3 regions of the Aquitalea sp. ASV15 genome follow, and region 3 is predicted to be linked to each of the others. Evidence: predicted binding sites of a transcription regulator. Region 3 holds the regulator's gene; each other region holds the start of a gene.
The links. Region 3 encodes sigma-54, which starts transcription at its own class of promoters, with help from an activator protein. Its sites were predicted from a motif close to CTGGCACGCTTCATGCTT; they were not measured.
Positions count from the first base shown of each region.

Region 1: a site for sigma-54 is predicted at 3,384-3,401, ahead of JHD64_RS22235 (pilin). Genes of this name have one in related genera too.
Region 2: a site for sigma-54 is predicted at 1,706-1,723, ahead of flgB (flagellar basal body rod protein FlgB). Genes of this name have one in related genera too.

Region 1 is NZ_JAELTZ010000057.1:5,162-15,664, forward strand. It holds gene proB (glutamate 5-kinase) at 1-160, opposite strand, end outside; gene JHD64_RS18195 (hypothetical protein) at 227-1,765, opposite strand; gene JHD64_RS18200 (adenosylmethionine--8-amino-7-oxononanoate transaminase) at 1,894-3,243, opposite strand; gene JHD64_RS22235 (pilin) at 3,433-3,855, shown strand; gene JHD64_RS22240 (pilin) at 3,876-4,322, shown strand; gene JHD64_RS18215 (PglL family O-oligosaccharyltransferase) at 4,375-6,225, shown strand; gene JHD64_RS18220 (PglL family O-oligosaccharyltransferase) at 6,321-8,108, shown strand; gene rpoH (RNA polymerase sigma factor RpoH) at 8,182-9,045, opposite strand; gene ftsX (permease-like cell division protein FtsX) at 9,245-10,153, opposite strand; gene ftsE (cell division ATP-binding protein FtsE) at 10,150-10,503, opposite strand, start outside.
Region 2 is NZ_JAELTZ010000021.1:22,394-32,896, reverse strand. It holds gene flgE (flagellar hook protein FlgE) at 1-89, opposite strand, end outside; gene JHD64_RS11360 (flagellar hook assembly protein FlgD) at 131-835, opposite strand; gene flgC (flagellar basal body rod protein FlgC) at 851-1,261, opposite strand; gene flgB (flagellar basal body rod protein FlgB) at 1,264-1,674, opposite strand; gene JHD64_RS11345 (OsmC family protein) at 1,932-2,348, opposite strand; gene tsaD (tRNA (adenosine(37)-N6)-threonylcarbamoyltransferase complex transferase subunit TsaD) at 2,471-3,496, shown strand; gene JHD64_RS11335 (ATP-binding cassette domain-containing protein) at 3,540-5,456, shown strand; gene JHD64_RS11330 (SDR family oxidoreductase) at 5,890-6,615, shown strand; gene JHD64_RS11325 (FAD-binding oxidoreductase) at 6,689-8,080, opposite strand; gene accD (acetyl-CoA carboxylase, carboxyltransferase subunit beta) at 8,200-9,069, opposite strand; gene trpA (tryptophan synthase subunit alpha) at 9,152-9,940, opposite strand; gene trpB (tryptophan synthase subunit beta) at 9,959-10,503, opposite strand, start outside.
Region 3 is NZ_JAELTZ010000002.1:109,145-119,647, reverse strand. It holds gene rapZ (RNase adapter RapZ) at 1-833, opposite strand, end outside; gene hprK (HPr(Ser) kinase/phosphatase) at 814-1,770, opposite strand; gene ptsN (PTS IIA-like nitrogen regulatory protein PtsN) at 1,763-2,227, opposite strand; gene hpf (ribosome hibernation-promoting factor, HPF/YfiA family) at 2,349-2,672, opposite strand; gene JHD64_RS01400 (RNA polymerase factor sigma-54) at 2,742-4,166, opposite strand; gene lptB (LPS export ABC transporter ATP-binding protein) at 4,170-4,901, opposite strand; gene lptA (lipopolysaccharide transport periplasmic protein LptA) at 4,898-5,455, opposite strand; gene lptC (LPS export ABC transporter periplasmic protein LptC) at 5,445-6,005, opposite strand; gene JHD64_RS01380 (HAD family hydrolase) at 6,002-6,526, opposite strand; gene JHD64_RS01375 (KpsF/GutQ family sugar-phosphate isomerase) at 6,555-7,535, opposite strand; gene JHD64_RS01370 (monovalent cation:proton antiporter family protein) at 7,748-9,715, shown strand; gene JHD64_RS01365 (AsmA family protein) at 9,794-10,503, opposite strand, start outside.

The DNA of each region.
Region 1 (10,503 bases), on a different contig from region 3:
TGGATACCAGGACCACCTGCTTGCCACGACGCTTGAGTTCGGCGATTTCCGCAGCCCAGCGCGCCAGCGCCGACAGGTCCAGCCCCTTGCCGTCATTGGTTACCAGGCTGGAGCCCACCTTGACCACGATACGGCTGGCGGCATGAATCACCGAACGCATACAAAATCCTCTGTCTGGCTATGAATATCGAGCTGCCCAGTGTACCGCAAACTGCCGTGGCATGGCTCAGAAGTACTCGCTGGCGCGGAATTCCATCAGCTGGAAATGGGGTGACTGCCTGTCCAGGCGCGAGCTGCGGATCAGGCTTTCTCCAGCCTCGTCCCACAGGCGGAATTCGCGCAGCCGGCTGAACTGACGCCCCTGGGTGAGCAGCAGCGGCGGACGGTGCAGGCTGGCAATGGCCGGCAGGCGCAGCGCGAACTGTGGCGTATCGGCGGGATGGGTGATGCTGGGGATGAGCATCACGGCTGCCGGCTGCTTGCCGATGAGCTCGACGCCACACTCCACGTCAATGCCATCCGGCAGCAGCGATACCCAGCAGATCATGCACAGCTGGGCGGTATCCGGTTTGCCTGGCCGGGTCAGCAGAATGGCCTCGCCGGCGCGCAGTGTCTGGCCGCGTGGCTGGCCGCGCAGCAAAAAGCCGGTGGCGCTCTGATTCACCACCACAAACAGGCTGGGGGCGGGCGGTGCGCGGGTACTGGCCGGGGGCGCGGCCTGTTCGTTGCCGGCCTGTACCCAGCTCATGCCATTGCAGCGATACCAGATGGCGGGAATGGTGGAGATCAGTTCGATGACTTCCTGCATGGGCAGGCGCGGATGACGCCGCCGCCGTGGCTGTTGCCATTCGGCAGCCAGTGATTGCAGCAGGGCCAGCTCATCGTAAACCTGGCTGGGGCTATGGCTGGTGTTCTGCAGCCGGGTCAGCTGCTCCACGCTATGCGTCAGTACCGTGATGGCCTGGGAAAGGTCGAGCAGATAGCAGGCGGCTTCCAGTGTTTCGCTCTGCACACGCAGGAAGCGCGGCGGCTCATCGCGGCTGGAATCCACCAGATAGCCATGCACCGTTCCCTTGAGGGCTTCCACCGGCAGCAGGACGGTCTGGCGCGACAAATCCATGATCAGTTGCTTGGTCACCAGCAGTTCCGGCATCGACAGCCGGTTGGTGGAGGTCAGCCCCAGCAGCAGGATTTGCCGGTAGATCAGCTCCAGTGAGTCGTCCTTTTCCAGCTGCTTTTCCTGCCAGCCGCGCGCCAGGGCAAAGCTGTACAGCTGGTGGCAGTCTTGCCAGAAGTGTGCGGGGGGCGGGCTGTAGCTCTGGCAACAAATGTTCAGCAGCTGCCGCGCCGCCATCATGGTATACAGTAGCAGTTCGATGCGCTGATGTTCACGCTCCAGCAGACCACGCTTGGCCAGACGCTCGCTCAGGGTGAGCTTGAAAGCGACAAAGATGGACTCGAACAGCGCCGCCCCCAGCATGGCCAGCTGGCGGGTACGCACGACCGAGGTGAGGTCGGTCTGCACAATCTCGCTTTCCAGCGCCGGATAGTAGCGATCCAACCCTTTGAGGTAGTGCAATAGCAGCTTGTGCCGATTGCCCACTTCCATTGGCGTACGGCTCAGGCCACGCAGGGCCTCGAGCAGGAGGCGACCGCATTCTTGCAGGTCGCTGTATGGCAAGCGCTCTACCCAGCTGGCTACGCTGTCGGGGTTGGTGTCGACCAATCGCGGGTCCCTATCCAGGGCGGGCAAGGCAAGCTGCATCGTGCGTCCTAATGGCAAGGCGGAGTAGCGCAGGGAGGAAAAGGCGGGGTAGTAGCCAAGCGCTATCCCCCCGCCATGTATTCATCCGCCATGCTATTTGAATCAAGCCGGCCAAGGCAAGGTCGCCCTCAGGGCAAGGCAGTCACGGGCCCGGTCAAAGCATCGTTTTGTTGACTTAACTCATCCAGTACCTGCGTGGTGGCCTGGAACAGCTGGGTCATCTCCTCTGGCTGCAGGATATAAGGCGGCATGAAGTACACGGTTTTGCCGATTGGCCTTACCAGGCAACCATGCTTAAGCATGGCTGAGAAAAAGGCTTGTGCAAAGTCCGCGCGCGGGCTGTCGACATCAAAGGCCCAGATCATGCCGGTATGCCGGAAATGCCTGACATCCGCCCGCTCGGCCAGCGGTGCCAGAATGGCGCTGAAGGTCGCCGCCAGTTCACGGTTGCGGGCAATGATGTCCTCATCGGCAAAGATATCCAGTACCGCCAGTGCCGCACTGCAGGCCAGTGCATTGCCGGTGTAGCTGTGCGAGTGCAGAAAACCGCGCGTGACCTCATCGTGATAGAAGGCCTGATAGATCGTCGCGCTGGTCAGCACGCAGGACAGGGGCAGGAAGCCGCCGGTAATGCCTTTGGAAAGGCACAGAAAGTCCGGCGTGATGCCGGCCTGCTCGCAGGCAAACAGGGTGCCGGTGCGACCAAAACCGACGGCGATTTCATCGGCAATCAGGTGTATCTGATACTGATCACACAGCCGGCGCAGCTCCGTGAGATAAACCGGATCGTGCATGGCCATGCCGGCCGCACCCTGCACCAGCGGCTCGACGATGATGGCGGCCATTTCACCCGCTTTCTTGGCCAGCACATTCTCCAGCGAGCGCAAGGCCTGTCTTGCCACATCGGCTGCACTTTGCCCCGGGCGGGCCTGGCGCGCATCCGGGCTGGGAACCCGCACCCCCGGTTTCAGCAGCGGGGCATAGGTGGCGGAAAACAGCGGTACATCGGTTACCGCCAGCGCACCGGCCGTTTCGCCGTGATAGCTGTTGTCCAGGCTGATAAAGCGGCACTTCTCCGGCCGGCCGACATTCTTCCAGTAGTGGAAGCTCATTTTCAGCGCGATTTCGGTGGCGCTGGCACCATCCGAAGCATAAAACGCATGATCCAGCCCGCTCAGTGCGCATAGCCGCTCGGACAGTTCAATGACCGGCCGGTGGGTAAAGCCGGCCAGAATGACATGCTCCACCTGATCCAGTTGATCCTTGATCGCCTGCTTGATCCTAGGGTTACCATGGCCGAACAGATTGACCCACCAGGAACTGACGGCATCCAGATAGCGCCTGCCTTCGAAATCCTCCAGCCACACCCCTTCGGCACGGGCAATGGGAACGATGGGCAAGGTTTCATGGCGTTTCATTTGGGTACATGGATGCCACACATGCTGGCGGCTGCGCTGCAGCCAGTCCTGATTGCTCACGACAAACTCCTGAATGGGGAATGGACTGGATGCTATCACAGGCTGGCAGCGCGACCCGAACTGACAAAAAACGTCACATCCTGCCGCATACAGCAGGCCATGTGCTGCGCTAATGGGCCGAATTCTCAGGATGAAGCTGCTTGGCACGCTTTCTGCAAGGTATGGACAGTGCATACCACGGAGAGGGTCATGCGGGGCAATAATGGTTTTACCCTGATTGAGTTGATGATTGTTGTTGCCATCATCGGTATTCTGGCGGCAATTGCGATACCGGCTTATCAGGATTACACGTTACGGGCCAAGGTGGCTGAAGGGCTTAGCTTTGCGGACCATGCTAAAACATCGGTCAGCGAGTATTACACTTCGATGGGTGGGTGGCCGGCAAATAATGCCAGCGCTGGGTTGCCTACCAGCTTGCCCGGCAATTATGTTAGTGATGTGCAGATTTCAATCAGCAGTGGTGTCAGTATAGTGAATGTTTCATTTGCTAGTGCGGTAGCGTCGGGTTTGGTGCTGACACTGACCCCTGCAGCGAGTAGTCAAGGCAGCATTGTTTGGGCTTGTTCTAGTACTGCTGGTTATGAGAAATACTTACCTTCAACATGTCGTTGATTTTCTAGGAGAGTCGAATTATGAACAATAAAGTTCAACAAGGTTTTACCCTGATCGAACTGATGATCGTGGTGGCGATTATTGGTATTTTGGCCGCCATTGCCATTCCGGCCTATCAGGATTACACCGCCCGTGCCAAGGTGACGGAAGGTTTGAACGCCGCTGCGGCGGCAAAAGCTTCGGTTTCTGAATATGCCATCAGCCAAGGGCAGCTGCCGAGCACCATGGCTTCTGCAGGTATTTCCTCTGCTAGCTCTACTTATGTGGCTTCGACGGTCCTCTCTACTGGTGGTGTTATTTCCATCAAGATGCAGAATATCAATTCTGATATCAATGGTAACTACTTCTCTCTGGTTCCGCTCCTTGCTTCTGGTGCGGTAAACTGGTCTTGCCGTACCGGTGATGGTACCGGTGTTAATTCTAATGCTATTCCGACGAAGTATCTGCCGGCAAACTGCCGCGGTTAATGTTTGAATGATAAGGGGCGCATATGGCGCCCCTTTTTTTATTTTACGGCCCATGAATAAAAACCTTCATCTGAACCCTGTCGAGCTACGACAATTTGGCCTGGCATTGCTGATCAGCTTGTCTGTGACGCTGCCATTTTTTAGCTGGTTTCGCTATGCGCCACTGACAGACTGGGTTTCGGATGCCTCGGCCTTGTTTCTGTTGGCCTGCTCCCTTCCTCTGATGTTACCCATGAAAGGGCGCTCGGTAGTTAGCTCTTCCTGGGTTTTCCTGTTTGCTTTTGCTGTGGGTTTTTACCTGTTGCTCAGTAATAAGCATCTGGATAGTGCTACGGTTTTTATTGTACTTGTGTTGTTTCTTGGTGTGTGGTCCTTGCTCTTTTCGTCATATTTTAATGATAAAAAGACAGAGTTGCTGATAGTTGTTTCGTCAGTGATTTTCCTTGCTTGTTTATTGCAAGCCTTGTTGGGTTTGTCGCAGATTTTTAGGCTGGCTCCTTTTTTTTCTGGCTATATTATTTTTGATCAGAATGGAATTGATTCGAATATAATGGGTAATATTGGTCAGAGAAATCAATATGCCCAGTTTTTGTGTTGGGGTATTGTGTCGGCAAGCTATTTGTATGCAATGGGGCGATTAAGGGGGTACCTGTTTTTTATTGCAGTACTGTTCCTGTCCTGGCTCGCGGCTTGTTCGGGTGCTCGATTGGTTTGGGCCTATGCCATTATTTTTGCTTTAGTTGCCTTTTACTGGTACGTCAGAAGAGAGTCTGATGATATTGCTAAAATGTCCGGTGCCATGGCGGTGGCCGTTGGTATCATGATTCTGACACAGCTGATGAGTCACCAGATTACTGAATTGTTGGCCTTGGCCGGCCTGCCAGTCCACACCGTCAGTGGTACAGAGAGGTTTTTTTCTGCCGGGTTTGGTGCTAGGCGCTGGGTTGAGTGGACTAAAGCAATCGATATTTTTCTTCAGCACCCATTCTTCGGTATTGGCTGGGGGCGATTTGGAGCCCAATCTGTTGAAATGGAGTTGAGTGCAGGTTTGCCCAAGGTTCCGGAAAGCTGGCTCTTCACACATTGCCATAATCTGGTATTGCAGCTGTTAGCGGAAACAGGGCTGGTTGGATGCCTGCTTTTTTTGGTACCAGTCATTATCGTGTTCTGTGGATATCTGCAGCGGGGTCAGCAGACGAAAGATAATATGCTGCTGGTGAGTATTGGTTTGCTTGTGCTTGCTCATAGCATGTTTGAATACCCTGTGTGGTATTTGCCATTTCTTGTCATGTTTTTGATTGTTCTGCTGATGGCGCCATTAAAGCCAGTGCAGTTGAAGGTCAGAACTGATTTTCTACGTATTGTCGGGCTTGTCGCATCAGTGCTGGCCTTGCTTTATACCATCAATGGTGTGGAAAATTTCCGTGTCTTGGTTGCATTTCGTACCCCAGCCGTTGGTGCTGCGGATAATTTGCAGCGGTTAAATAGACTGTTTGAAATAGAAAAAAATCCATTGTGGGCTGCTGATGCGGATTTTGTATTGACCAGTTATCTTGTGCCATCAAGATCTGATATCGATCTAAAGCTAAAGCATTTTGAAAGATTGGCAAGCTTTCGTCCTTATCCTGATGTGTTGTTAAAGTTATCCATTTTGTATGCATTAAATAAAAATGAGGTTGCTGCTGAGCATACTTTGAAAATGGCCATTGCCAACTATCCGGATTTTGCCGCAAATTACAGTGTTTATCTGACGGCAATGAAGGAGTTGGACTTAAAGAGCCTGCAGCGAATTGCCCTTACTGCGGCTCATGCCTATGCGGCAAAAGGTAGCCAATATGAGGATGCGCGTATTGCCGCCGTCATGACCGTCGCCTCCCCCGTCACCCGCAAGCCCTTGTTCTAGGTGCTTGACGACACCGCCAGTCTGCTGGCCGGCGGTGTCGTCGCTGCCCTACATGCGGTATCCTCCATGCTTTGCTTTCAGCCTTAGACTCCATCATGTCTTTTCCAACCTTTTCCCGCCGTCTGGCCTTGCTGGCGTTTTGCCTGATCGCCATCATGCCATTTGCCTCGCGTATCCATTTCGTGCCATTGCCGCAGTGGTTTGGCGAAATGAATGTGGTGTGGTTGATGCTGGCCGCGGCTGTCTATCTGTTGCCCAGCGGCATGCTGTTCGAGCGGGTGCCACGTGCCAGCTGGTGGTGTCTGTCGCTGGCCCTTGTGTGGGCCGTGCAGCCGCAGCTGGTGCATGCGCTATTCCCCGGCATGAGCTATGCCACGGCGCTGGCCTGGCTGACGATGGCCTTGCTGGCGGGCTTGTCCTATAGCTTGCAGCAGACATTTGGCAGTCGCGAATTTGCGGTGTGGCTGGCGCGCGCCATCATTGTCGGCGGGCTGGTGCAGTCGCTTATCGGCCTGGCGCAACTGACCGGCTTGGCCAATAGCCTGGGACTGTTTTACGACAGTGCTCACCCGACGACCAATATCTTTGGCCATATCGGCCAGCGCAACCAGTATGCCCATTACCTGATGTGGTCGGTGGTCAGCGGGGTGTATCTGTTTGCAGTGGAGCGCATGGCGCGTGGCTGGTTGGCACTGCTGGTGCTGTGGCTGGGGCTGATGCTGGCTTATGCCGCGTCACGTACCACCTTGCTGTATCTGCTGGCCTTGACCTTGCTGGGCGGGCTGTGGCACTGGCGAATGCAGTCGGCGGTATCGCGCCGGCTGATGTGGGCAATGCTGCTGTCTTGTGTGGTGGTGTTTGCGGCGCAGTTTGCCTTGCCGCTGGTGAACCATCTGCTGTCTGTGCTGACGCATGCTGCGGTGAACAATGCTTCTGGAGTGGAGCGGCTGGCGGCCAATGGCGATGATATGGGCTCGCGCCGGCTGGCTGAAATGGGCAAGGCCTGGATGAGTTTCAAGGCTCACCCGCTGTGGGGGGTGGGCTGGTCGCAATATGCGGCAGAAAGTGTGCGCTTGCAGCCCTTGCCGCAATTTGCATCAGCCGGCTTCAACAGCGGCTTGTTTACCAATTGCCATAATCTGATTCTGCAATTGCTGGTGGAAATGGGCTTGCCGATTACCTTGCTGGTGCTGGGTGGCTTTGCCTGGGTGATCTGGCCTTTCTTCAGCGAGCAGGCGGAGGCCGAAGGCATGCTGGCCCTTGGCTGCATGGCGGTCACGCTGATTCACTCCATGCTGGAGTATCCACTGTGGTATCTGTATTTCCTGGCGATGCTGGTGGTGTTTGCCTCGATGTCGCCTGCGCGTACCGACCGTGCCGGCTGGCTGCTGCGGGCGGGTTGGATGCTGGGCATGTTGTTCATCGGCTATATGTCGGTGGTGACCTGGTCCACCTATAACGAGCTGGTGGGGCTGTATACCCAGACGAATAATCCGGCGCGCGATGCCAAGCGGCAGTTGCGGCTGGCCGAGATCATGGAGCAGCAGCCGCTGTTTGCCTACCATGCCCTAAGCACACTGGATGATTATCTGGTGGCCGACAAGGACAATCTGGCGCGCAAGCTGCAATGGGAGGAACGCCTGACAGCTTTCCGCCCCTATCCCGATGTGATGATGAAAAAGGCACAAATGCTGGCGCTGGCCGGGCGTGAGGCTGAGGCGCAGGAGACGGTGCGTACGGCGCTGGCCTCCTTCCCGACTTATGCCAAGGATTACCTGGACGGTATCGATGAAGACGTCCCGGCATGGCAGCCGCTGCGCAAGATTGCACAGCAGGTATTTGACCGCCTGCCAGTCAAATATCGTGGTGGTGAAGGGGATTAAACCCTAGTGGTTAAGCTTGAATAGCAAAGCCCGCGCTGGATGGCGCGGGCTTTTTCATTGCAGCAACGGCTTATCAGTTGTCGATGACCACACCTTCGCTCAGCGCAGTCTTCATCTTGCTCAATGCCTTGGCCTCGATCTGGCGGATGCGCTCGGCGGAAACGCCAAACTCGGCGGCGAGTTCGTGCAGGGTTGCTCCGCCATCGTCAGCCAGCCAGCGTGCTTCGACAATGCGACGGCTGCGGGCATCCAGCGACGCCAGTGCGTATTCGATGCCTTCGGTTTGCAGATGGTCGAAGGCTTTGCGTTCCAGGGCATGGGTCGGTTCGTGATGGGCATCGGCCAGCCAGTCGATGGGGGCGAATCCTTCATCATCGCCATCGTCGGCAATCAGCGCGATATCCTGCCCGCTCATGCGCGTTTCCATTTCGCGCACTTCTTCCGGCTTGACACCGAGGTCTTCGGCGATCTGCCGGGCTTCATTTTCGCTTAGTGCCGAAAAACTGCTTTTCATGCTGCGCAGATTGAAAAACAGCTTGCGCTGCGGCTTGGTGGTGGCAATACGCACCAGACGCCAGTTGCGCAGGATGAATTCGTGAATTTCAGCCTTGATCCAGTGCACGGCAAAGGAGAACAGCCGTACGCCACGGCCCGGTTCGAAGCGTTTGACCGCTTTCATCAGGCCGATATTGCCTTCCTGGATCAGGTCGGCCTGTTGCAGGCCGTAGCCGGCATAGCCGCGTGAAATCGATACGACAACACGCAGGTGTGACAGCACCATCTGGCGAGCGGCTTCCAGATCATTGTCTTGCTGGAAGCGGGTGGCCAGCTCGGTTTCCTGTTCGGGGGTCAGCATGGGAACACTGTTCACCGCCTGGATGTATTGCTCCAGGCTGCCGCTGGACGACGGAACGGGCAAGGCAAATGTTGTGGTCATCAGTGTAACTACCTCCTTGGGTAGTGCTATGTTAGCACTCGTATATTGAGAGTGCTAGCAAGCAAAGGTTCCAACGTCAATGATTTTTCCTATCAGACTGATAGTTTTTTCAGTGGAAATTGCCGGAATAGCCTGCTGGTCGACATCGGCTGAATGTCACCATAAGCGACATTCAGCCAAATATGAAAGAGAATGATTGTTAACGAGGTTGAATCTGTCGCAGGTGATGGTCGGAGGCCAGCCGCGCACCCAGCATCGCCAGCAGGGAGGAAATGGCCAGTACGACCAGCAACTCGACAGGGCTGAGGCCACGCAGTTGTACGGCTTCGTTATAAAGCTGGGCAAACTCGTGAATGGCCGGGTTCGCCGTCATCACCAGCCAGCTGGTCAGCCCCCAGGCTGCCAGGCCGGCCAGCAGGCCCTGCCACATGGCGTGGTACATGAAAGGACGGCGGATAAAGCTGTCCGGTGCGCCAATCAGCTTGGCCACTTCGATTTCATCACGACGCGCCAGAATCTGCATGCGCACCGCATTGTGGGTGACCAGTACCAGGGCGATGCCCAGCGCAGCGCCAAGAAACCAGGTCAGCTGTCTGCCCATTTCCACCATGCCATACAGGCGTTTGGCCCAGCGGGCATCGAATTGAGCGGTTTCCACCATGGGCAGGCCGGACAATTCTTTTTGCAGCATTTCCAGCTCGTGCGGTTCCAGCGTCTTGGGTGTAACGACGAAGGCGTCCGGCAGCGGATTGTCGGTCAGGCCGTCACTCAGTCCCGGCAAGCCGTTGCGCTTTTCCAGGTCGGACAGTGCCTGCTTCTTGCCGACAAAGCTGTAACTCTGGATGCGCGGATGCTTGGTCAGGGTGCTGGAGACGGCGGCAAGGTCGGCTTCTTCGGCCGATTGTTCCATGAACAGGGTGATCTGTGGCGTGGCGGTGAGCCGGCCCGCCCATTCCTGGATGCTGCTCACGGTCAGGTAAAGCGACAAGGGCAGGGCCAGTGCGATGGACAGCATCAGCAGGGTCAGCAGGCTGCCGAAGGGTTGGCGCAGGATCTTGACCAGCGCCTGGCGGGCGCTTTGCCAGTTCAGGTAGAGAAAATGTTTCATGCGGCGAACTGTCCTTCCTTCAACCGGATGATGCGGCGGCCGTAGTCTTCCATCAGGGTTTCGTCATGGGCGGAAATCACCACGGTCACGCCTACCTGATGGAAGGATTTGAACAGCTCCATGATGTCCAGCGCGTAGGCACGGTCGAGGTTGGCTGAGGGTTCATCGGCCAGCAACAGGCTGGGGCGGTGTACCACGGCACGGGCAATGCACAGGCGTTGCTGTTCACCGCCAGACAGACGGATCGGCATGGATTTTTCCTTGGCCAGCAGGCCGACCTTGTCCAGCGCGGCACGCACCCGCCGTGCGGCATCGCGACGATCAAAGCCGATGATGTCCAGCGGCAGCAT
Region 2 (10,503 bases), on a different contig from region 3:
ACGGTGCTGGCGTTGGATACGTTGTTACCGATGGTATCCAGCTGTGCAGACGCCGAATTCAGACCGCTCAAACCTTGTTGAAAACCCATGACACTACTCCCCGAAACCTGTTTGCGCTAATGACTTTTGATTAAGACAACTGGGCAATGCTGGCCAGCCCGACGCTGCTGCCGTCTTTCATGATCAGCTGCGGCGTGCCGCTGGCCCAGCTGACGGCAGTGACCGCCTGGTTGGCATACGGCGTGGCCGTTACCGCAGTACTGCTGGCACTGGTGGCCTTGGCGCTGAACGTGTATTTGCCGCTGGGCAGCTGGTTGCCGTTGGCATCCTTGCCGTCCCAGTTAAAGGAATTCAGACCGCTGCTGGGGCTTTTCACCGTCAGGGTATCCACCACATTGCCATTGGCGTCGGCAATGCTGACGGTGTAGTCGGTGGCAGCGCCACTCAGATTGACCGCACCTTGCACATTGGAACCGCTGGTCAGGCTCAGCGCATTGCCCGGTACCAGTGCCTGCTTGCCAATCATGGTGGCGGCCATCAAAGACTGGTTGGCGGCTTGCGATTGCACCAGGCTCTGCATGGCGGTGTTAAGCGTCTGCATGCCGGATACCTGGCTGATCTGCGCCATCTGGCTGGTGATCTGGCTGTTATCCATCGGATTCATCGGGTCCTGCGCCTGCAACTGCGTCACCAGCAGCTTGAGGAAGCGATCCTGGATACCCTGTGCGCTGGTATCAGTATTGGCATTGGTCGAGCTGGTGCTGCTGCCAGATGTGCTGGAGCTGCCGTTCAGCATCGCATACGGATTGGTCGAGGAATTAACCGAGCTGGTCATGGCTGCTGCCTTTCATCACTGTCCAAGCTGCAGGGTCTTCTGCAGCAAGGTTTTGGCGGTATTCATCATTTCCACATTGGTCTGATACGAGCGCGAGGCGGAAATCATGTCGGACATTTCCTCGACCGGATTGACATTGGGCATGTTGACGTAGCCCTTTTCGTCCGCCAGAGGGTTGCTGGGGTCGTACTTCAGCCGCGGCGGGGTCTGGTCTTCCACGATGGAAGTCACCCGCACCCCAGCCACTTGCGGCTGATCGGCGGTGACCGGCAGCGCGGTAAACACCACGTGGCGGCCCTTGTAAGGCTGACCGGTGGAGCTGGTGGCGCTTTCCGCGTTGGCGATATTGCTGGCCACCACGTTGAGACGCATGGACTGGGCTGTCAGTGCCGAACCGGAAATGGCAAAAATATTAGCGAGCGACATGTTTACTGACCTCCACCGGTGATGGCGCTATTCAGACTGGAAATACGCTTGCTCAGAAAGGTGAGCGTGGACTGGTACTGCAAGGCGTTATCGGCAAAGGCAGCGCGCTCCACATCCATGTCCACCGTGTTACCGTCCAGGCTTTGCTGTACCGCATTGCGATACTGCACAGCCGGTTTGCCGGCACTTCCGCCTGCGTTTCCAGCCAGATGACGCGCATCAGTCACATTCATCGCCAGCTTGCCTTGTCCATCCTGCGCAGACTGCAAGGCCTGCTTGAAATCGAAATCCACTGCCTTGTAATTGGGGGTATCGGCGTTGGCAATATTGCTGGCAATGACTTCCTGGCGGTATGCGCGCAAATTGAGCGCCCGCTGCTGAAAATCGAATTCCTTGCCAATCTTGTCCAACATGACCCTACCTCCCTGGATACGTCCCCATCATTAGCAGGAACCGTGCCAGGAAAAACCATCCATTCAGAGCATTGATTTTATTGGCTTCACCCCCTCCCCCCACCAGCAGACAGGTCGCGGCAAGCGGCAGGAGCGGCAAGTTTTGCCGCCGTGTCACCGCCACTGCCGCCAGCGGCAAAAACAAGACCGCCGCTACCGGATGGCAGCGGCGGTCTTGTTGACTACTGACAGGGCAGCCAGGCTGCCCGCCGAGGACATCAGCCCTCACGCACCTCGAAATCGTGGGTGATGTCGGCGGTCTTGCCCAGCATGATGGAGGCCGAGCAATATTTCTCGGCCGACAGCTTGATGGCCCGCTCCACCACTTCCGGCTTCAGCTCCCGCCCGGTCACCACAAAATGGAAATGGATTTTGGTGAACACCTTGGGTTCGGTCTCGGCACGCTCGGCCTCCATTTCCACCCAGCAGTCGGTCACTTGCTGGCGCGACTTTTTCAGGATGGAAATCACGTCATAGCTGGTACAACCGGCCGTGCCCAGCAACAGCAGCTCCATCGGGCGCGGCCCCAGATTACGGCCCCCCCCCTCCGGCGCGCCATCCATCACCACCGCGTGGCCGCTACCGCTCTCGCCCATGAAGCACACGCCATCCACCCATTTCAGTCTTGCTTTCACTGCTCCACCCTTCCGCTTTTGTTCAGCGCAAATCCGCTTGATCGCCACAGACTATCATTCCCGATTTGGGCAGACAAAGATTCACCGGTAAAATGGAAAGATTACCCTGTTATAAAGCCATCATGCTGGTACTTGGAATCGAATCATCGTGCGACGAAACCGGCGTTGCACTGTACGACCTGAAGGCGGGCCTCATCGCCCACCATCTGCATACGCAAATGGCCATGCACGCCGAATACGGTGGCGTGGTGCCCGAACTGGCCAGCCGCGACCACATCCGCCGGGTCATCCCGCTCACCGAAGCCTGTCTGGCCGAAGTCGGCAAGACCCTGGCCGATGTGGACGCCATCGCCTACACCCAGGGTCCCGGCCTTGGCGGGGCGCTGCTGGTGGGGGCCAGCGTGGCCAATGCACTGGCCTTTGGCCTGAACATTCCGGTGATCGGCGTTCATCATCTGGAAGGCCATCTGCTGTCGCCACTGCTGGCAGAGCCACGGCCAGACTTTCCCTTTATCGCCCTGCTGGTTTCTGGCGGCCACACCCAGCTGATGGCGGTACGCGGCATCGGCCAGTACGAGGTACTGGGTGAAACGCTGGACGACGCGGCCGGCGAAGCCTTCGACAAAACCGCCAAACTGCTGGGCCTGCCCTACCCTGGCGGCCCCTTGCTGTCGAAACTGGCAGAAGAAGGCGACCCGGCACGCTTTAGCCTGCCACGCCCCATGCTGCACAGTGACAACCTGGACATGAGCTTTTCCGGCCTGAAAACCGCCGTGCTGACACTCAGCAAACAGGTGGAAGCCGAGCATGGCCAGATTGACGAGCAAACCCGCAAGGACATCTGCCGCGCCTTTCAGGAGGCCATTGTCGAAGTGCTGGTCAGCAAATCGCTCAAGGCGCTGAAACAGACCGGCATGAAAAAACTGGTGGTGGCCGGTGGCGTGGGGGCCAACAAGCAGCTGCGCGCCGCGCTGGATCAGGCCGCCCTGCGGCGCAAGCTGCAGGTGTACTACCCGCCACTGGCGCTGTGTACCGACAACGGCGCCATGATTGCCTTTGCCGGCGCCATGCGGCTGCAATACGCCACGGCACCGGGTAGCTATTCGATCAAACCGCGCTGGGACCTGTCCACCCTGCCCGCCGCCTGAACCAACCACGCCGGGTGCCACGCATCCGGCCAGCCTGCCTAACATGATCCAACTGAAAAACCTCAGCCTGCGTCGCGGCCTGAAAGAATTGCTGGTCAACGCCAGCCTTACCCTGAATCCCGGCTACAAGACCGGCCTGGTCGGTGCCAATGGCGTGGGCAAATCCAGCCTGTTTGCCCTGCTCAAGGGCGAGCTGCACGCCGATGGCGGTGACGCCGACATCCCCAGGCAATGGGTGATGGCCCATGTGGCACAGGAAACCCCGGCACTGGATACCGCTGCCATCGATTACGTGCTGGATGGCGACCACGAACTGCGCCAGCTGGAAGCCGAACTGGCGGCCGCAGAAGCGCGTGACGATGGCAGCGCCATCGGCCATCTGCACGGCGAACTGGCCCGCATCGAGGCCTACTCTGCCCCGGCCCGCGCCGCCAAGCTGCTGACTGGCCTGGGCTTTGCCACCGAAGCACACCAGCAGCCGGTCAAGAGCTTTTCCGGTGGCTGGCGCATGCGGCTGAACCTGGCGCAGGCGCTGATGTGCCGCTCCGACCTGCTGCTGCTGGACGAACCCACCAACCATCTGGATCTGGAAACCGTGCTGTGGCTGGAAGACTGGCTGCAAAGCTATCCCGGCACCTTGCTGATCATCTCGCACGACCGTGACTTCCTCGACAGTATTTGCAGTCATATCGCCGAAGTAGCCAACCAGACCCTGACGCTGTACACCGGCAATTACAGCCAGTTTGAAACCATGCGTGCGGAAAAGCTGGCGCGCCAGCAGGGCGAGTTTGACAAGCAGCAACGCCAGATTGCCCATCTGGAGTCCTTCATCACCCGCTTCAAGGCCAAGGCGACCAAGGCCAAGCAGGCACAAAGCCGGGTGAAGGCGCTGGAAAAGCTGGAGCGCATCGCCCCGGCCCATGTCGCCTCGCCCTTCGATTTTCACTTCGACAGCCCGGACAATCTGCCCAATCCACTACTGCGGCTGGACAAGGTGGATATCGGCTACGGCAGCACCACCATTCTGCGCGGCCTGTCGCTGTCGGTGGAAGCCGGCAGCCGCATCGGCCTGCTGGGGGTGAATGGTGCCGGCAAATCGACGCTGGTGAAGCTGCTGGCGGGCGATCTGCCGGCACAGGCAGGCGAACTGATCAAGGCACAAACGCTGAAGATAGGCTATTTCGCCCAGCACCAGCTGGAAACCCTGCGCGTGGATGAGTCGCCGCTGCAGCATATGCAGCGACTGGCACCTGGCGCCCGCGAGCTGGAGTTGCGCAGCTTCCTCGGCGGCTTCAATTTCCGTGGCGACAATGCCACCGATCTGGTCGGCCCGATGTCCGGCGGCGAAAAGGCCCGGCTGGCCCTGGCCATGATCGTCTGGCAAAAGCCCAATCTCTTGCTGCTGGACGAACCCACCAACCACCTGGACCTGGAAATGCGCCATGCGCTGACGCTGGCCTTGCAGGACTTCTCCGGCGCGCTGATCGTGGTATCCCACGACCGCAGCCTGCTGGAGTCCACCACCGACCTGTTCTGGCTGGTCAGCGGCGGCACCGTCACGCCCTTTGATGGCGATCTGGAAGACTATCGCCAATGGCGGCTGGCCCAGCTGGCGGAAAGCGGCAAACCCTCCACGGGTGACGCCCAAAGCGTCAACCGCAAGGAGCAGAAACGCCAGGAGGCCGAAGCCCGCCAGAAGCTGGCCCAGCTGAAAAAGCCGCTACTGAGCCAGCTCGCCAAGCTGGAAAAGCAGCTGGAACAGCTCAGCAGCGAAAAAAACCAGCTGGATGCCTTTATGTCCGGCGAGGACGCCTATAGCGAGGCCAACAAGGGCAGGCTGGCCGAGGCGGTCAAACGGCTGGGCGTGGTCAGCAGTGAACTGGCTCAAGTAGAAGAAGACTGGATGCTGCTGCAAGAACAGCTGGAGGCACTGGAAAACAGCATGGACAGCCCGGACTGACCACCCGCACAGCAAGAGCGGGCCGGCAAACACCGCCCCGCCTCTTGCTGCCGGCTGCAATTATCCACAGCAATCAGAGGATAAAGCTGTGGATAAGCTTTGAACAAAGCAAAAAACCCTTTGCCGTAGAAATACTTGCAGTCATCGCTCAGAAAAGGGGCAAATGCGCTGTCGCAAAGGCATGCGACGCACGGCAGGCTGCCAGACCCTCGGCCAGCTCACACCGACCACGACAGCCTGCCCTGGCGCGGCTCACCGGTCAATAGTGCCGCCGCCGGCCAGCGCAGGATAGGCCACGGCTCGGTCAGCGCCACACCCCCTGCCGGGCTGCAGGCGATAGCCCCGGATATTGCCACGGTAGTTAAGGAAATATCTGGTTTCAGCCAGGCCAACTCCGCTCTAGCATCGCTCTTTTAGCCAATTCGGAGGGCGTATGCGCACCAGGCACAGCTTGCAGGACCAAACAGTCGTGATCATCGGCGGCAGCTCCGGACTGGGACTGGCCAGTGCGCAAGCAGCCATCCACGCCGGTGCCAGGGTCATCATCGGCTCCTCCAGCACAGACAAGCTGCAACAGGCAGTGCACAGCCTGGGGCAACAGGCCAGCAGCCACCCCGTCGACGTACTGGACGCCGCTTCCATTCAAGCCTTTTTCGCCGCCATCCCGGCGCTGGATCACTTGCTGATCACCGCCGCCGTGATCCGCCCCGGCTTGTTGCTGGAGGCAGACATCACCGCACTGCAAACCAATCTGGACAGCCGCTTCTGGGGTAGCGTGCACAGCATCCGCGCCGCAGCACCCCGGCTGGCCGCCAGTGGCTCCATCACCCTGACCTCCGGCATGGTCACGCAGCGGCCACAGCCGGGCAAGGCGCTGGCCGCCGTGGCCGCCGGTGCGGTGGAAACGCTGGCGCACAGCCTGGTGGCGGAGCTGGCACCCCGCCGCATCAATGTGATCAGCCCCGGCCCCATGCATACGCCGCTGCTGAGCGGGGCGCTGGGTAACGATGCCACGCGACTGCAAGCCCTGGCCCATACCCTGCCCTTGAAACGGCTGGGCGAGGCCAGCGAGTTTGCCGAAGCGGCACTGTTCCTGATGGCCAACCCGGGGATGAATGGCGAGGTGCTGCATCTGAATGGCGGCGCCGCCTGGGCCTGAGCCTGGCGCAGCCGGCACTTCACCAGTGTGCCTGCCACCCGCTGCTGGCGGGCGGTGGCAGGCAAACCCCTGCTCAAACCAGCAGCTTGCCCGGATTCATGATGTTATTGGGATCGAAAACCGCCTTGACCCCACGCATCAGCGCCCTATCTGCCGCGCTACGTGTCACGCCCAGATAATCGCGCTTGAGCAAGCCCACACCATGCTCGGCCGACATGCTGCCGGCAAACTCCGCCACCAGGGCAAATACCTGCTCGTTGACCGCCTCGCAGGCGCGCCGGAAATCTGCCAGCGCCCAACTGGCCGGCTTCAGCACATTGATATGCAGATTGCCATCGCCGATATGGCCATACCACAGCACCTCGAAATCCGGATAGTCGTGCTCCAGCAAGGCCTGCAAGCGCTCCACGAAGGCGGGCAGCCGGCTGATCACCACCGAGATGTCGTTCTTGTACGGGGTATAGGGGGTGATGGCGGCACTGATACCCTCGCGCAAGCGCCATAGCGCACCGGCCTGCTGCGCGGACTGGGCCAGCACGCCATCGGCCACCCAGCCTTGCTCCAGGCAATGTTCAAATGCCTGCAAGACCAGCGCATCGTCAGCCGATGGCGGCAATTCGCACTCCAGCAGCACATAAAAAGGCTGGCGCTGTGCCAGTGGCGGCCTGGCCTGCTCGGCCGCCAGCACATGGCTCAAGGCCTGGTCGGAGAAAAACTCGAAGGCTTGCAAGGTGAGCCGGCTGCGAAAGGCATGGAACACCGCCATGATGTCGGCCAATTGCGGCACGGCCAGCAACAGCACTGCGCTTGGCGGTGCCGGATCACACAAGCGCACCGTCGCCTCCACCACCAGCCCCAGCGTGCCCTCGGAGCCGATGAACAGGTGGCGGAAGTCATAGCCGCTATTGTTCTTGTTCAGCCCCAGATTGCACTGCAGCAACTCGCCACTGCCGGTCACCACCGTCAGTCCGGCGATCCAGTCACGGGTCATGCCATAGCGCACCACGCGGATGCCACCGGCGTTGGTGGCGATATTGCCGCCGATCTGGCTGGAGCCGCTGGCGGCAAAGTCCACCGGATACAGCAGCCCCTGCTCGCGGGCAAAGGCCTGCAGCGCCGCGGTGACCACGCCCGCCTGGCAACGTACGGTGCGCGCCAGCGGGTCGAACTGGTCGATACGGTTCATCCGCTCGAAGGACACCACCACTTCGCCGTGCGCCGCCACGGCTCCGCCGGACAGGCCGGTGCGACCACCGGATGGCACAATGGCCACCCTATGCGCATTGGCCCAGCACACCACGGCCTGCACCTCCTCGACACCGCGTGGAAACACCACCGCCGCCGCTTGCGGCTTGGTATAGCGCGTCCAGTCCTGGCCGTAGCGCTCCAGCGTAGCGGCATCGTCATGAATGCGTTCGGCCGGGATGAGGGTTTGCAAGGCAGCGAGTTGGGATGGGGTGAGCACGGCAGGATCCAGGCAATAAAGAGGGCAGCGACTACCTTAGCACGCGGCCAGGCAAATAAAAAAGCCGCTTACCTTAGCAAGGGAAGCGGCCTGCATCACATCGTGACGGTCAGCAAGATTCAGGCAACAGCCGCCTGTTTTTGCAGCATGGACACCAGCTCGGCAATCTTGCGCTTGAGTTCGCGGCGATCGACGATCATGTCGATGGCACCCTTTTCCAGCAGGAATTCCGAACGCTGGAAGCCTTCCGGCAGGGTTTCGCGCACGGTTTGCTCGATCACGCGCGGGCCGGCAAAGCCGATCAGCGCACCCGGCTCGCCAATCACCACATCGCCCAGGAAGGCGAAGGAGGCAGACACGCCGCCCATGGTGGGATCGGTCAGTACCGAGATGAACGGCAGCTGGTGATCGGTCAGCAATTGCAGCGCGGCACTGGTCTTGGCCATCTGCATCAGCGAGTTCAGGCCCTCCTGCATGCGCGCACCACCGGATGCCGCCACGCAGATGAACGGCGCCTTGGCTTCGATGGCAGCCTGTACGCCACGCACGAAACGCTCGCCCACCACCGAACCCATGGAGCCGCCGATAAAGCGGAACTCAAAGGCGGCGACGACAGCCGGCATGGAATGGATGCTGCCTTGCATCACCACCAGCGCATCATCTTCGCCGGTGCTGCTTTGCGCCGCTGCCAGGCGGTCGGGATAGCGCTTGCCATCCTTGAACTTGAGAATATCCACCGGCTTGACCTCGGCACCGATTTCACGGCGGCCTTCGTCATCCAGCAACATGTGCAGCCGCTGACGGGCATTCAGCGGGTGGTGGTGATTACATTTGGGACATACCTGCAGATTGCTCTCCAGGTCGGTGTAATACAGTACGGCTTCACATGCCGGGCACTTGCTCCACAGCCCCTCCGGTACCGCTGAAGGCTTGTCAGCGCGGGAATCGCGCTTGATCTTCGGCGGCAGGAGCTTGTTCAACCAGCTCATGCTGACTCCTTGCTCAACGCAGTCCGGCAGGCTATGCCGGACTGACAATAAAACGGGGTGTTGTCACCCCGTTTGCGTGTCCTTAAAGAATGGCAGCTTTCAATTCTGCTACCAGACCGGTCAACCGCTCTTTGGCGGTTTGTTCTGTAGCCGCCTCGATTTCCTGCACCAGCCGGCTCCCCACCACCACGGCATCGGCCGTCACTGAGATGGCCTTGGCGGTGGCGGCATCGCGAATGCCGAAGCCAACGCCGATGGGAACCTGAATATGTGCTCTAAGGGCGGCAATTTTACGCGCTACATCGTCAATGTCCAGATTTCCTGCACCGGTGACGCCTTTCAGCGACACATAGTAGACATAACCACGGGCGTGACGGGCGATTTCACGCACCCGTGCCTCTGGCGTGGTCGGGGCAATCAGGAATACCGGGTCCAGATCCGCCGCGATCAGCGCAGCAGACAGTTCCGCCGCTTCTTCCGGCGGGCAATCCACCGTCAGCACGCCATCTACGCCAGCTTCGCGCGCTTGCGCGGCGAAGCTGGCATAACCCATGACGAAGACCGGGTTGAGATAGCCCATCAGCACCACCGGCGTGGTGGTATTGGTCTGGCGGAACTGGGCCACCATGGCCAGTACATCGCGCAGACCCACCTTGTGCAGCAGTGCGCGCTCGGAGGCACGCTGGATGACCGGGCCATCGGCCATCGGATCGGAAAACGGCACGCCCAGTTCGATGATGTCGGCACCGCCATCCACCAGGCCGTGCATCAGCTCCACCGTAAGCGCAGGGTGCGGGTCGCCGGCGGTGATAAAGGGAATCAGCGCCTTCTTGCCATCCAGCCGGGCAAAACATGCAGCAATACGTGACATAAGCCTTCCTTAGCCTGGTTAGAGCGTGATACCGGCAAGACCGGCCACGGTATTGATGTCCTTGTCGCCACGACCGGACAGGTTGACCAGAATCACCTTGTCCTTGCCCATGGTCGGCGCCACCTTGGCGGCCCAGGCCAGCGCATGGCTGGATTCCAGTGCCGGGATGATGCCTTCCAGATGACAGCAGTCGTGGAAGGCGCTCAGGGCTTCCTGGTCGTCGATGGCGACATATTCGGCGCGGCCGATGTCTTTCAGGTAGCTATGCTCCGGGCCGACACCAGGGTAATCCAGGCCAGCCGACACCGAGTGGGTTTCCACTACCTGGCCGTTGGCATCCTGCATCAGATAGCTCTTGGCACCGTGCAGCACCCCCACGCCGGCACCACCGGACAGCGGAGCGGCATGCATGCCGCTGGCAATGCCATGGCCACCGGCCTCGACACCCACCATGCGCACACCGTCCACATTGATATAGGGATAGAACATGCCGATGGCGTTGGAACCGCCACCCACGCAGGCCACCACCACATCCGGCTGACGACCGGCTACTTCCGGCATCT
Region 3 (10,503 bases):
CGGAACAGCTGGCGGTGGCGCAGCAGCACCTGTTCGATGGGAAAGGCCCGTGCCAGTTGTTCGGCAATATAGACCGAGCGGTGCTGGCCGCCAGTACAACCAATGGCGACAGTCAGATAGCTGCGGTTTTCACGGCTGAATTCCGGCAGCCATTTGGCCACCAGATGACGGATGTCTTCGGTCATTTCGGCCACCAGCGGCTGCTGCAGGAAAAAATCGACAATCGCCTGATCGCGCCCGGTCAGTGGACGCAGGACCGGATCGTAATAGGGATTGGGCAGGCAGCGCACATCGAAGACATAGTCGGCATCCAGTGGGACGCCATGCTTGAAGCCGAAGGACTCGAAGATGATGGTCAGCCGGCTGCTGTCGGCTTCCACCAGTTCCTTGATCCAGCTTTTCAGGGCATTGGCCGACAGCTCGCTGGTGTCGATGCGAATGCCCATTTCCTGGATGCTGGCCAGCAATTCCTGCTCCAGCCGTATGCATTCTTCCACCGTGGAGCCGCTGCCGGACAAGGGGTGGCGACGGCGGGTTTCGGAAAAGCGCTTGACCAGGGTTTCCGTCTTGGCTTCCAGAAACAGCAGCCGTACGTCCACGCCTTGCTGGCGCAGTTTGTCCACTTCTTGTGGCAGTGCGCCCAGCGAAGGGCTGGAGCGGGTATCCACGCTGATGGCGATCTGTTCGTAGCCGTAGTCGGCATACAGCGACATGGCTTCGTGCAGCATGGTGGCTGGCAGATTGTCCACGCAGTAATAGCCGGAATCCTCCAGTGCCCGCAGGGCAATGGACTTGCCGGAGCCGGACAGGCCGCTAATCAATATCAGGCGCATTTTCCTGATCTCTGAGGAAGTTGGTATGGCGTTCGATGAATTCGCGGGTGCTGTCGATGCCGCGCAGTTGCAGGATGTAATTGCGCACGGCCGCTTCCACCAGTACCGCCAGGTTGCGGCCTGCCGCCACCGGCAGCACCACCTTGCGCACGGTCACCCCCAGGATGTCCTGGGTTTCGGACTGGATGTTCAGCCGGTCCAGTGCCTGCATGGCCTGGTCGTTGGCTTTCACCAGGTGGATGATCAGTTTGAGCACCTTTTTCGGCCGGACGGCGGTTTCACCGAAAATGGTGCGGATATTCAGAATGCCCAGGCCACGCACTTCCAGAAAGTCGCGCAGCAGCGGCGGGCAACGGCCTTCCAGCGTTTCCGGGCCGATGCGGTAGAGCTCGACCGCATCATCGGCCACCATGCCATGGCCGCGTGAAATCAGTTCCAGTGCCAGTTCGCTCTTGCCCATGGCCGAGTCGCCCATGATCAGCACGCCGATTTCCAGCACATCCAGGAAAACGCCGTGCAGCACCGTCGACACTGCCAGCGCGCGTGCCAGATAGATGCGCAGCACATCCATCAGGTAGGGGCTTTCCAGCGGCGTGCTCATCAGTGGCACGTTATGGGTGTGGCAGTAGTCGCGCAGCAGTTTGGGCACCTGCTGGCCATTGGCCACCATCACCACCGACATGGTCTTGTGGAATAGCTGGTCCAGCGCGGTCTTGGCGGCGGATTGTTCCAGCCGGTTCAGGTAGTCGACTTCGGCCAGACCCAGCACCTGCACACGGTTGGGGTGGATGAAGTTGAGGTGACCGACCAGTGCCAGCGTGGGGCGTTGCTCGTCATTGCCGATTGGGCTGTCGGCACCGCCGGTGCCAGCCACCCAGGTCAGGTTGAGCTTTTGCTGATTGTCCTGATACAGCCGGCGCACGGTGATGCTAGGCATTATTGGTATTCCATGCAGTGAGCAACTGGTAAAGCTCGGCGCGGTGGGGGGCAGTCAGCAATTGTTCTCGCAGCTGTTTGCTGGAGAAAAGCTGGGCCAGTTCCGACAGCACCTGCAGGTGCAGATCGGTTGCCTGTTCGGGTACCAGCAGTACAAACAGGCTTTGCACCGGCTTGCCATCCGGTGCATCGAAGGGGATGGGGGCCTTCAGCCGGATGAAGACGCCGACCGCTTCCTTCAGGCCACGGGCACGGCCATGCGGAATGGCGACTCCCTGGCCCAGTCCGGTGGAGCCAAGCTTTTCCCGGGCAAACAGGCAGTCGAAAATTTCACTGCGCGCAATGCCGTGGGTGTTTTCGATAAGGAGGCCCACCTGCTCGAAGACGCGCTTCTTGCTGGCGACATCCAGGTCCGGGAGGATGTGATCCTGTGTCAGGATTTTGCCGATCAGGCTCATAGGAGTGTGTGCACGCGGCTACAAAAACTGGCCAATTCTACGTTGCCTTCATCAAAATGAAAAAGGCTCGCTGCAAATAAAAACGGGAACCCGCTGGGTTCCCGCATCGTCGGTCAGGTGATTACAGGGTGGCTTCCGGCTGAACCTGCGGAGTCACGCGGTGTTCGCTCTGCTTTTCCTTGTGCTTGAGTACCTGTCGATCCAGCTTGTCCATCAGCAAGTCGATGGCAGCGTACATGTCGGAGTCGGTGGCTTCCACGTGGATGTCCTTGCCGGAGAGGTGAACGTTGACTTCCGCCTTCTGCACCAGCTTGTCCACCGACAGGGTGACGGTAACGTCGATGACATGATCGACATGGCGGGTGACACGTTCCAGCTTGCTTTCCAGGAATTCACGGAGGGCCGGGGTTACTTCGAGGTGGAGACCGGTTACTTTGAGGTTCATACCCTAACTCCTTCTTGTGTTGACTGCCCGGTCGGGTCGGCCGGGCGAGCGGATATTCTTCAAGGCGCCCTACAGTGCCTTGCGCAGGTTGACCGGTGGAATCTGCATAGCTTCACGATACTTCGCAACGGTACGTCTTGCAACCTGCATGCCCTGTTTACCCAGTTCGTCGGCGATGGCGCTGTCGGAAAGTGGCTTGGCCGGGTTTTCGCCGTCTATCATGCGGCGGATATGGGCCTTGATGGCAGTGGCCGAGCATTCGCCGCCACTATCGGTTTCCAGGGAACTGCCGAAGAAATATTTCAGCTCGAACAAGCCGCGCGGGCAGAGCAGGTATTTCTGGGTGGTCACCCGGGAAACGGTTGATTCATGCAGCCCCAGCTCGTCTGCGATATCGCGCAGGATGAGCGGACGCATGGCCACTTCTCCGTGTTCAAAGAACGCTTGCTGCCTTTCGACTATAGCTTCCGACACTTTCAGGATAGTGTCAAATCGTTGCTGGATGTTCTTTACCAGCCATTTTGCTTCTTGCAGGCGGCCGGAAAGCTCGCCTGCGCCGGCGCGGTTTTCCGACAGCATCTGGGCATACAGCTGGTTGACCCGCAGCCGTGGCACGGCCCCGTTATTGAGTTCGGCCACCCAGCGGCCGCGGCGCTTGCGCACGGTGACATCGGGGATGACATAGTGCACGTCTTCGCCACCGAAACCGGCGGCCGGATGGGGGGTCAGCCTTGCGATCAGTTGCTGGGCCTGGCGGATGGCGTCGTCGTCGACGCCGAGTATGCGCTTGAGCCGGGTATAGTCGCGATTGCCCAGCAAGTTCAGGTGTTCTGCCACGATCTTGCGGGCGAGAGCATGGCCGTTTTCCTGCTGTGGCAAACGGTCCAGTTGCAGGCAGAGTGATTCGGCCAGTGAACGGGCGGCGATGCCGGCAGGGTCGAATTGCTGCAACAGGCGCAGGCCGACCATCAGTTCGTCGGCTTCCAGCTCCAGCTCCAGCGGCAGATGGCTGGCCAGCTCTTCCAGGTCGACACTGAGAAAACCATTGTCGTCCAGTTCTTCGATCAGCAATTGCACGATGGCCTGATCGCGGGTGGGCAGGGTCAGCTCGCCCAGCTGGGCCAGCAGGTGCTCGCGCAGGCTGACCGGGCAGGGGACGTTGAGCATGGGGTCGAACTCGTCGTCGCCGTCGTTGCGGCGGCTGCCGCTGCCCCAGTCGGTGAGTTCCCCGCTGCTGTCATCCCGCGGGCTGCTGTCGCTGTCCGTGCTGTCGGAGGTGGGGGTGCTGTCTTCTGCGGCCGCTGGCGTGTCGCTGCTGCTGCCTTCTTGCGTTGGCGTGTCATCGCCACGCTCCAGCATGGGGTTGTCCAGCAGGAAGCGCTCGACTTCGGTTTGCAGGTCGAGGGTGGACAGCTGCAGCAGTTTGATCGACTGTTGCAGTTGCGGGGTGAGCGTGAGTTGTTGCGAGACCCTGAGCTGTAGTGACTGTTTCATGGCTTACAGGTGGAAGTGCTCGCCCAGGTAGACCTGGCGCACTTTCTCGTTGTTGACCAGTTCTTCCGGCTCGCCGGAGGCCAGTACCGAGCCGTCGCTGATGATGTAGGCGCGGTCACAGATGCGCAGGGTTTCGCGCACATTGTGATCGGTGATCAGCACGCCGATGCCGCGTTGTTGCAGGAAGGTGATGATTTTCTGGATGTCGATCACGGCAATCGGATCGACGCCGGCAAAAGGTTCGTCCAGCAGGATGAAGCGCGGGCGGGTGGCCAGTACGCGGGCGATTTCCACCCGGCGACGCTCACCGCCGGACAGCGACAGGGCATTGCTTTCGCGCAGGTGGGCGATATTGAGGTCGTCCAGCAGCAGGCTGAGTTCCTTTTCCAGCTTGTCACCCTTGTAGCCGGCGATTTCCAGCACGGCGGTGATGTTTTCTTCCACCGTCATCTTGCGGAAAATCGAGGCTTCCTGTGGCAGGTAACCGAGGCCGAGGCGGGCACGCTGGTGGATGGGCAGGTGGGTGATGCTGTTGCCATCCAGGGAGATTTCGCCTTCATCGGCGCCGATCAGCCCGACAATCATGTAAAAGCTGGTGGTTTTGCCGGCACCATTGGGGCCGAGCAGGCCAACCACTTCGCCACTCTGGATCTGCAGGGCGACATCCTTGACGACGGTACGTTTCTTGAAGCGCTTTTTAAGCCGCTCGACTTTCAGAATGCTGGGGCCGCTCATGGTGCGTTTCCGTCGGGTTTCTTGGCAGCAGGGGCGGTGGTGTCCCTGGGCTTGGGCTGAATGATGGCGGTGACGCGGCCACCATTGCTGCTGGCGCCGCTGCTGACTTCATACAGCTCGGTTTCGGTGTTGTAGGTGATCACGTTGCCGATGACCAGGTCGCTGCCGCGTTTGACGCGGGCATTGCCGGTCAGCACGGCGACGTGGGTGACGGTGTTGTAGTCGAGCTGGTTGGCCTGGCCTTCAATCCAGTCGTTTTTTCCATCCATCTTCTGGCGGAACATCACCTGGCGCCCGGTGGCCTGCATGGTCTGGTTGCCTTGCTTGTCCTGGGTGACCGTGGCCCGGTCGGCGTTCAGTTTCAGTGTGCCCTGCACGATGATGACATTGCCCTGCCAGACGGTCACGCCCTTGAGCTGGTCGAGGTTGCCGCGATCGGCGCTGATTTCAATGGGTTTGTCGCGGTCGGCCTTTTCGGCGTGTGCGCTATGGCCGGCGCACAGGGACAGCGCCAGCAAGGCCAGGCGGGCGTAGCTGCGGCATTTATTTTTCATAAGTGACCTTTGCATTGGACAGCAGCTGCAGTTGGCCGGTCTGCTGTTCATAGATGAAGCCGACGGCGCTGCCGCTCGACTTGCCGTGATAGAAGTGGGTCAGCGTGGCGGATTGTGCGATGTGTCGCACGGTGTCGATACGCATATTGCTGCTGACCACGCGGGTTTCCGGCTGCGTGGCGCTGGCTGGCTGGATCAGCGTGACCTTCTTGTCAAACAGCGCTTGTCTGGTCTTGCTGTTGTAGCGCCCGCTGTCGCCAATGGCGTGGTAGGCCAGCGCACCGTTTTTGTAGCTTTGCAGGTCGGGCGTTTCGAAATAGGACTCGGTGCGGTCGGGATATTGCCACATGCGGCTGGCAGTCATTTTTTCCTGCAGCATGCCCTTGGGATCGTAGCGGGTGGCCACGACGCCTTCGACCACGACTTCCGGCTTGTTGGGGTCCAGCTCGCGCTTGCTGGGTTCCCAGCGCGATACCGTATCCAGCCAGACGGTGAGCAGCCCGGTGATGAGCAGCAGCAGGATGGGAAACAGCCGGTGCGAGCGGATCATGCCAGATACCTGGCCACGATGGCATCGAAATTGCCCTGGGCCTGCATGATGAGTTCGGCCAGTTCACGCACGGCGCCCTGGCCGCCGGGAAAGCCGGTGACGTAATGGGCGTGCTGGCGCACCAGGGTGGGAGCGGCCGGTACGGCCACCGCCAGGCCGACGCGGCGCAGCACCGGCAGGTCGATCAGGTCGTCGCCGATAAAGGCGCATTGCTCCGCGGTGACGCCAGCCTGTTCCAGCAGCTGGGCCAGTGCTTCCTGCTTGTTGTGGATGCCGCCAAAATAGAAGTCGATGCCCAGGGCCCGGGCGCGATGTTCCACGCAACGATCGGCGCGGCCGGAGATGATGGCCAGCCGCACTCCGGTGGACTGCAGCAGCTTGAGGCCCAGGCCGTCCTGCACGTAGAAGGATTTGCTTTCTTCGCCCTGGGCGTTGTAGTAGATGCGGCCGTCGGTGAGGACGCCGTCCACATCCATGATCAGCAGCTTGATCTTGCGGGCTTGTTCGGTGATGGCTTGCATGGCTTTCCTTGTTGGCGTGCTAGCGGGGCTAGACCACGCCGGCCTTGAGCAGGTCGTGCATGTGGATGGCGCCGGCCAGTTTGCCGTCGGCATCCACCACCAGCAGGCTGGTGATGCGCCGCTGCTCCATCAGGTGCACCGCCTCGGTGGCCAGCTTGCTGTACAGGATGGTTTGCGGGGCGGGGCTCATCACCTGGTCGATGTTCAGGTCGTAGATATTGCCGGAATGCTCCAGCGTGCGGCGCAGGTCACCATCGGTATAGATGCCGCAGATGACATTGTCTGTGCCGGCGATGGCCACCATGCCCAGCCGCTTGTGCGACATTTCCAGCAGGGCGTCTTTCAGGGCGGTGCCGGGGGCGACGCGGGGCAGTTCTTCACCGCTGTGCATCAGGTCCTTGACGTGTACCAGCAGGCGGCGACCCAGGCTGCCACCTGGATGGGACAGGGCGAAGTCTTCCGGGCCGAACTGGCGTGCGTCCAGCAGGGTAACCGCCAGTGCATCGCCCAGTGCCATCTGTACCGTGGTGCTGGTGGTGGGGGCCAGGCCCAGCGGGCAGGCTTCCTTTTCTACCTGGGTGTCCAGCAGGATGTCGGCTTCCCGTCCCAGCGAGGAGGCCGGATTGCCGGTCATGGCGATCAGCACCAGGCCCTTGCGCTTGAGTGCGGGCAGCAGGGCCACCACTTCGCCGGACTCTCCGGAGTTGGACAGGGCGATGACCACATCCTGTGCGGTAATCATGCCCAGGTCGCCGTGGGCGGCTTCGGCCGGATGGACGAAGAAGGCCGGGCTGCCGGTGCTGGCCAGGGTGGCGGCGATCTTGCGGCCGACGTGGCCGGACTTGCCCATGCCGGTGACAACAATGCGGCCGGTACAGGCCAGAATGGCCTCGACCGCACGCAGAAAATCACCATTCAGGCGACGGGACAGGGCCAGGATTGCGTCGGCCTCGGTTTGCAGCACTTCGCGTGCCAGGTCGAGTGGCGACCTTGCTTGAGCTTTTTCCATGGGGGAAAGTATATCAAAGGTTATAATCGGCGGAGTCACAAGCTGGTGCATCTTTTGCTTGTCGGCTGATTAACAATCATTGCGCGCTAGCGTTTCAGCCCTGGTCATGGCTGTTTTTGCGCGGGTCGGGCGTGGTCTGGCGTTCAGTCCGGCTGGCCTTGTCCGCATCATGTCCTTTTTCTTGCCCGGTTTTACAGGAGATTGTCGCACCAATGCATTCGCTTGCTCCCATTGTGCTGGTTCTGCTGGCCGCCGTCCTGTCCGTTACCCTGTGTCGCAGCCTGCGGGTGCCGCCGATGCTGGGTTATCTGGTGGTGGGCTTTCTGGCCGGCCCCGGCGTGACCAGCCTGATTCCGGATGGCGAGGAAACCCAGTTTCTTGGTGAGATCGGCATTGTCTTCATGATGTTTTCCATCGGGCTGGAGTTTTCCCTGCCCAAGCTGCGTGCCATGCGGCATCTGGTGTTTGGCCTGGGGCTGGCCCAGGTGCTGGCGACCATGCTGCTGATTGCGCTGGTGATGGGCTGGCTGTCCGGTTCGGCGCTGTCCGGCTTTGCCGTGGGGGGGGCGCTGGCCATGTCATCCACCGCCATTGTCAGCAAGCTGTTGACCGAACGGCTGGAGCTGAATCAGCAGCATGGCCAGCTGGCGATTGGCGTGTTGCTGTTCCAGGATATTGCGGTGGTGCCCTTGCTGATCCTGCTGCCGGCCTTTGCCGGCGGTAGCGAAACCTTGTGGATGGATCTGGGGCTGGCGGCGGTGAAAGTGGTGGTGGTGATGGCACTGCTGCTGTTTTTCGGCCAGCGGCTGGTGCGGCCGTGGTTTCATCTGGTAGCGCGGCAGCGTTCGGGCGAGCTGTTCATGATCAATGTGTTGCTGATCACCCTGGGGGTAGCCTGGCTGACCGAGTTGTCCGGCCTGTCGCTGGCGCTGGGGGCTTTTGTGGCCGGCATGCTGATTTCCGAAACCGAATACCGTTATCAGGTGGAAGAGGACATCAAGCCCTTCCGCGATATCCTGCTGGGCTTTTTCTTTGTCACCGTCGGCATGCGCCTGCAACTGTCGGTGCTGTTCGAGCGCTTTGGCGAAGTGGCGCTGATGCTGGGCCTGCTGTTGCTGGCCAAGCTGGGCATTGTCTTTGTGCTGGGGCGTTTGCTGCGCCACCAGCCCAATCATTCCATGCGGGCCGGCCTGGCGCTGGCGCAGGGGGGCGAGTTCGGTTTCGTGCTGCTGGCCTTGTCCGGCAACCTGGGCCTGATTGCCGAAAGCACCGAGCAGGCTGCCATTGCGGCCATCTTGCTGTCGATGCTGGTGGCGCCGTTCATGATCATGCATGGCGAGGCGATTACCCGCCGGCTGGTGAAGCAGGACTGGATGATGCAGGCCTTGAGCCTGCACCACCTGCTGGTGGAGAGCATGGGCAAGTCCGATCATGTGCTGATTTGCGGCTATGGCCGTAGCGGCCAGGCGCTGGCGCGTTTGCTGGAAACCGAGAGCATTCCGTTTTTCGCACTGGACATGGACCCGGAGCGGGTGCGCGAGGCCGGTGAGGCCGGCGACCCGGTGGTGTTCGGCGATGCCGGCAAGAAGGAAGTGCTGGTGGCCGGTGGCCTGATGCGCGCCAAGGTGGTGGTGGTGACTTTTGCCGATACCCATGCCGCCTTGCGCATTTTGCATACGGTACAGGCGGCCCGGCCGGATTTGCCGGTGATCGTGCGTACCGTGGACGACAGCGATATCGATTTGCTGCGCAAGGCCGGTGCCGATGAGGTGGTGGCCGAGGTGATGGAGGGCAGCCTGATGCTGGCCTCGCAGGCGCTCATGGTGCTGGGCGTGCCGCTAAACCGGGTGCTGCGCCGAATCCGCTCGGTGCGGGAAGAGCGTTACAACCTGTTTCGCGGCTTTTTCCGTGGTGCCAGCGATGATGCCGAAGGGCTGGACGAGGCGCTGGTGCCGCGTTTGCTCAGCATTCAGGCCTGCCCCGGCGCCCATGCCATCGGCCGGCCGCTGGGTGAGCTGCATCTGGAAGGGCTGGGGGTGGAGGTGAAGTCGGTGCGCCGCAACAGCATTCGCCGGCTGGACTTCGATGCCGATTTTGAAATCGATGCCAACGATGTGCTGGTGCTGCTGGGCACGCCTGAGCAGCTGGCGCTGGCCGAGGCGCGCATTCTGGAAGGCTGAGCCGCCGCTGCTGCCCGTCCATATCAACAAGGCCGTGTCATCGACACGGCCTTGTGCTTGTCTGCCCGGCCTGCCGGCTCAGGGCAGGATGGTGGTGATCTGCTTTTTCAGCTCCTGCTTCAGTGCCTGCTGCTTTTCGCCCTCGGTCTTCTTGCCCTTGACCATGGCGTTGAAGTCCAGTGCATATACCGGCGCATTGAGCGGGCCGGTAATCTTCAGCGGCACGTTGACCCCCTTGAGCCGGCTGAATTCCTGCGGATTGGCCTGTACATCCATGGTGTAGTCGACGATGTTCTGCGTCAGGTCCACCTTGCCCGAACCCTTGACATTGACCAGCTGTGAAGCCAGCTGCATGTTCTGGCTGCGGGCCACGCCCTTGTCCAGGCGGAAGCCGGCCGACAGGGTGGAGAAGGTGGTTTTCTGATCGGCCTGGGCCTGGCTGTTCCACTCTTTCAGCTCGGCCGGCAGGTTTTTCAGTGCGGCAACCAGGTCGATGCCGGACAGCGCGCCCTTGTTCAGGCTGGTTTCCACCGTGCCGGTCAGGGTGTTGCGCAGGTCGAGGAAGGACTTGCCATCTGCGCTGATGTCAACCTGGCCATTGCCCTTGCCATCCAGCCGGCCGAAGTTGAACAGGTCGACCAGCAGCGGGCGGATGTTCATGTCCTTCAGCGTCTGCTTGACCTCCAGGTGTGGTGTATCGCGCCGTGCCAGCAGGATGTCGCCTTGCAAGCGGCCCTGGTAGATGTCGGCCGACATCTGGTCCAGCTCCAGTTCGCGCGGATTGACGC